2 regions of the Cytobacillus sp. ABV4_503 genome follow, and region 1 is predicted to be linked to the other one. Evidence: predicted binding sites of a transcription regulator. Region 1 holds the regulator's gene; the other holds the start of a gene.
What was found. The regulator CtsR, encoded in region 1, represses protease genes until heat stress. The targets are predictions, from matches to a motif close to ATGGTCAATAAAGGTCAAACA.
Positions count from the first base shown of each region.

Region 2: the regulator CtsR is predicted to act here: its motif matches at 1,248-1,268, upstream of clpB (ATP-dependent chaperone ClpB).

Region 1 covers NZ_JBSWTH010000002.1:123,480-125,883, reverse strand. Annotated here, with positions in the region: gene ACXAD1_RS25650 (protein arginine kinase) at 1-420, opposite strand, end outside; gene ACXAD1_RS25645 (UvrB/UvrC motif-containing protein) at 423-971, opposite strand; gene ACXAD1_RS25640 (CtsR family transcriptional regulator) at 995-1,456, opposite strand; rRNA gene rrf (5S ribosomal RNA) at 1,966-2,082, opposite strand; rRNA gene ACXAD1_RS25630 (23S ribosomal RNA) at 2,161-2,404, opposite strand, start outside.
Region 2 covers NZ_JBSWTH010000001.1:1,104,562-1,106,965, forward strand. Annotated here, with positions in the region: gene ACXAD1_RS05670 (undecaprenyl-diphosphate phosphatase) at 1-765, opposite strand, end outside; gene ACXAD1_RS05675 (YjzC family protein) at 937-1,116, shown strand; gene clpB (ATP-dependent chaperone ClpB) at 1,281-2,404, shown strand, end outside.

The DNA of each region.
Region 1 (2,404 bases):
TAAGGCTTCAGTAAGCTGAAATCCCGGAAATAAGCATTGAATCCTTATATGGTCTTCTTCATTAATCATGATGCTGACTTCTTCATTTTCAGAAAGAAGGCAGGCACCATGAGTTGAATTCTCAGCAAGATGGGGACTGACCAGATGCTTTTCCATCAGCACTCTTTTTTGAAGAGGCTGAAGGCGATCCATTAATAAAAGCTCCATTTCCCCAAGTTTTGAAAATGAAGAATGCTCCACCCTCGCCTTTATTTTTTCAATGACCGCTTCTGCTTCTTCATTTGAAAATACAGTAGGGAATTTATATTGCTTCATATTGCGGGCGAGCCTGATTCGCGAACTTAAAACAATATCGGAATCAGGACCTTCCGCACTCATCCAGGAGCTAATAGCTTGATTCATGAAACGTTCCAGCGACAAGCTTACTCCCCTCCCTTTTGATCGGCATTGAGCTGCTTTTCCAGTTTCCTTATTTCGTCCCTCAATTCTGCCGCTCTTTCAAACTCTTCTTTTGAAATCATTTCTTTTAAATTATTTTTTAAATCATCAATATTCCTCCGCAGGTGAATGGTTCCCCCGATTCGTGCAGGAATTTTTCCGCTGTGTGAGGAATTCCCGCTGTGAAGCCTTCTAAGAATTGGGTTCAATTGATCTTTAAAAGTCTCATAGCAGTTGGCGCACCCAAAACGGCCTACTTTTATAAACTGCTGAAAGGTCAAGGAACATTGCTCACACTGCAGGACTTTCTCCTGCTGAAAAGGATCCTGGCCCGATTCCTGAAAGGCAGGCTGAATATTCAGAAGGCCAGCGAGCAAGTTATTTATTGAAAAACCAGACCCGCTGCCCAGCATAAACATTTCACCTTTTTCCTGTGAGCATTTCTCGCAAAGATGAAACTCTTCTTTCTCGCCATTTACAACCTTCGTAAAATGCAGCGTGGCTGGCCTTTGGTTACATTCCTGACAAATCATGACTTCACCTCCCCAGCTCCCTACTATTTATATTTCAAAGTGGTTAACATTGCCTTAAGCATTCTTGCCCTCAGCTCATCCCTGAATGGAAGATCAATATACAGGACAGAACGGTCTATAACACTAAGCATAATTTTAGCTTCCCTATGTGTTATTATCTCTTCTTCTACCAGACGGTAAATGACATTCTCTGCACTGCTCTGGGCAATCCTGCTCTGCACCAATGAAATTAACTGGTCAATTAAATCAGCATGGTCATAGGACTGGACTTTCATAATCCGAATGAAGCCCCCGCCTCCCCGCTTACTTTCTACTGCATATCCTTTCTCAATCGTAAAACGGGTGTTGATCACATAATTGATCTGAGAAGGAACACATTGGAACTTATCAGCAATTTCACTTCTTTTAATTTCCACGATTTCCCTTTCGCTCTTCTCTAAAACCTGTTTTAGATAATTTTCAATTATGTCGGATATATTCCTCACCAGGCCTCCCCCTATCTGACTTTGACTATATTTGACATTAATTATACATGATTTATGTAATTTCTTGCAATTGGCGGGTATTAATAATTTTCCCCCATTTTTTGACTTCCCAAACCTGAAAATGGAAGTTAATGTCGATAACAATATATTTTTGAATGGGCGGGTTTGTGCTTGGTTGGGAGAAGTTTTTTTAGAGGCTGGGAAGTGTGCTGCGCTTGATTGCCAGATGGACAGATGATATGGTTAGCTGTCCTGGCTTGATGTTCGGTCGGAATAGAGAGATGGAATCCTGCAGAATGGCTGAATGAACCTGCTGAATGCCCTGATTCTGGATTCTATGAAGCTGCGATGCAGTTAGCGATACTTTTATCTAGCATGAATTGAGCTTTATGAAGTAAACTCACATTTAGCTCAATTTCCCACTAAAAAGCAGAGTCCAAATAAGAAATTTGTATTCAATAAATCTCCAGACATACAAAAAAGAGCACCCATCAGGTGCTCTTTCATATGCCCGGCAGCGTCCTACTCTCACAGGGGGACAGCCCCCAACTACCATCGGCGCTGAGAAGCTTAACTTCCGTGTTCGGTATGGGAACGGGTGTGACCTTCTCGCTATCGCCACCGGACTATTTGGTTGAAGAAACTTCGTTCCCTCAAAACTAGATAATGTATGAAGAAGCATTTGCCGAGTATTCACCAATGACTTGGTTAAGTCCTCGATCGATTAGTATCAGTCAGCTCCACATGTCGCCACGCTTCCACCTCTGACCTATCAACCTGATCATCTTTCAGGGATCTTACTAGCTTGACGCTATGGGAAATCTCATCTCGAGGGGGGCTTCATGCTTAGATGCTTTCAGCACTTATCCCTTCCGCACATAGCTACCCAGCGATGCCTTTGGCAAGACAACTGGTACACCAGCGGTGCGTCCATCCCGGTCCTCTCGT
Region 2 (2,404 bases), on a different contig from region 1:
AAAATACTTCAAGTTCCCTTTAGCCATAATATTCATAAACCATTTCAGCGAAAAGTAAGATGCAATCAATGATGCAAAAAAGGCTATTGTATAGGGCAATGCCAATTCAGATAAATTGGGATCTGTTAAAATGTCGTTGAACCCCAGTATCATTCCGCCGGCACTTACGGGGATATATAAAAGGAAAGAGAACCTTAAAGCTGTTTCCTGTTTCATCCCCAGACCCATGGCGGCTACAATGGTGGCACCGGAACGGCTGATTCCCGGTATCAGGGCAACTGCCTGTGCAAGTCCTACAATTATTGCATCTTTATAAGATAATTCAGCATCATTTTTCCGTCCGCGTAAATTACGGATCAGCCACAGCGCAAGTCCTGTCACGATAAGAGTAATCCCAACTGTTTTTATATTTGCAAAGTGCAAATCGATAAAATCCTCAAATAAAATGCCGATGACACCTGCAGGAATGGTTCCAATAATCAAGTAAATGATAAACCGAAAGTCTGGTTCTGTCTGTTTATCTTTAGTTGTAATGTATGCAAGGCCATTCCGCATGAGTCTCATAATATCTTCCCTGTATATAAGCAGCACAGCTAATAATGAGGCAGTATTTACAAGGAGTGCAAAGCTAAGGCCTTTAATGTCAAGGCCGAAAAAGTGCTGTGCAATCTCCAGATGCCCGCTCGATGAAATGGGAATAGGCTCTGTAAATCCTTGAAATAATCCCAAAAACAAGTATTTAAGCAATATCAGAAAATCTGTCACAAGTAAATCCTCCATAATGAAATCTCATACACCCCATTTAACTATAAAAAGGAGAGCAGAGTAAAGTAATATCCTTTTCATTGCTTTTATGCGATGCCAATAGTTTCCCTCATGAGAGATGAAAGAGTGGAAATAATAATAAGTGATTTACGATTAAAGGAGGTATTCAGCATGGGGCAAAACAGACAATTTAAGCCTGGCCAGAAAGCGCCTAATAATGGAATTTATATAGAAATTGGCGAAACGGGAAGTAACGTCAATAATCCTCAAATGCTTAAAATGAGAGCTGGGGACCAATTTCCGGAAACATCCAATCATAACCGGCTTTGGACGTATAAAAGAAAGCCTTGATTTTGATTATTGATAAAGAAGATGGGGAAATAGTATAAAAATAGAGCCATCCCAATTGCGGATGGCTTTTTACACTGAGAATAAACTGCTGGAAACTTTACATATGAAAAGAATGGATTATAATAAAACTAAAGGTCAAAAAAGGTCAAAAAGGAGGTTGCATAGTGGATTTTAATCGGATGACAGAGCGGCTTCAGGAAGGATTATTAAATGCACAGTCCATAGCGTTGCGCGAGCAGCATCAGGAGGTGGATGAAGCACATTTATTCCTGGCTTTAATGGGACAGGAAAACAGCCTGATATCATTAATACTGTCAAAAATGCAGATTCCGGCTGATTCTTTTAATAATAAAATGCAGGAAGCACTGAGGAAAAAACCGCAAGTGTCCGGTTCAGGAACGGAACATGGAAAATTGTATATAACCGGTAAACTGCAGCGGGTGCTGGCGGAAGCAGAAAATTATAAGAAGATATTTCAGGATGAATTCATGTCAGTTGAGCATGTTTTCATGGCTGCTGCAGCAGCGGAAACCGAAACGGCAGCAGTTTTAAAGTCATACGGAATCAATAAAGAATTAGTGGAGCAGGCGATTAAGGAGATTAGGGGGAATCAGAGGGTGACATCGCAAAATCCGGAATCAACATATGAGGCTTTAAAAAAATATGGAAGAGATCTTGTTGCAGAGGTGAAACAGGGGAAAGTGGATCCTGTAATTGGCCGGGATAGTGAAATCAGGCATGTTATTCGCATCCTTTCAAGAAAAACCAAAAATAATCCAGTTTTAATAGGCGAACCTGGGGTAGGAAAAACAGCGATTGTCGAAGGATTGGCACAAAGAATTGTACGTAAAGATGTGCCTGAGGGCCTCAAGGATAAAACCATTTTTGCTCTTGATATGAGCGCTTTAATTGCCGGGGCCAAATTCCGGGGTGAATTCGAGGAAAGACTGAAAGCTGTATTAAATGAGGTTAAGAAAAGCGAAGGAAGAATTCTTCTTTTTATTGACGAACTTCACACCATTGTGGGAGCGGGCAAGACAGAAGGAGCAATGGATGCAGGGAATATGCTGAAGCCCATGCTTGCAAGGGGAGAATTGCACTGTATAGGAGCTACCACACTTGAGGAGCACCGCAAATATATCGAAAAAGATCCGGCTCTGGAACGGCGTTTTCAGCAGGTATTGGTGCAGGAGCCGGATGTAGAGGATACAATCTCAATTCTCAGAGGGCTGAAGGAGCGCTTTGAAATCCATCATGGTGTCAATATCCACGATCGGGCTATTGTGGC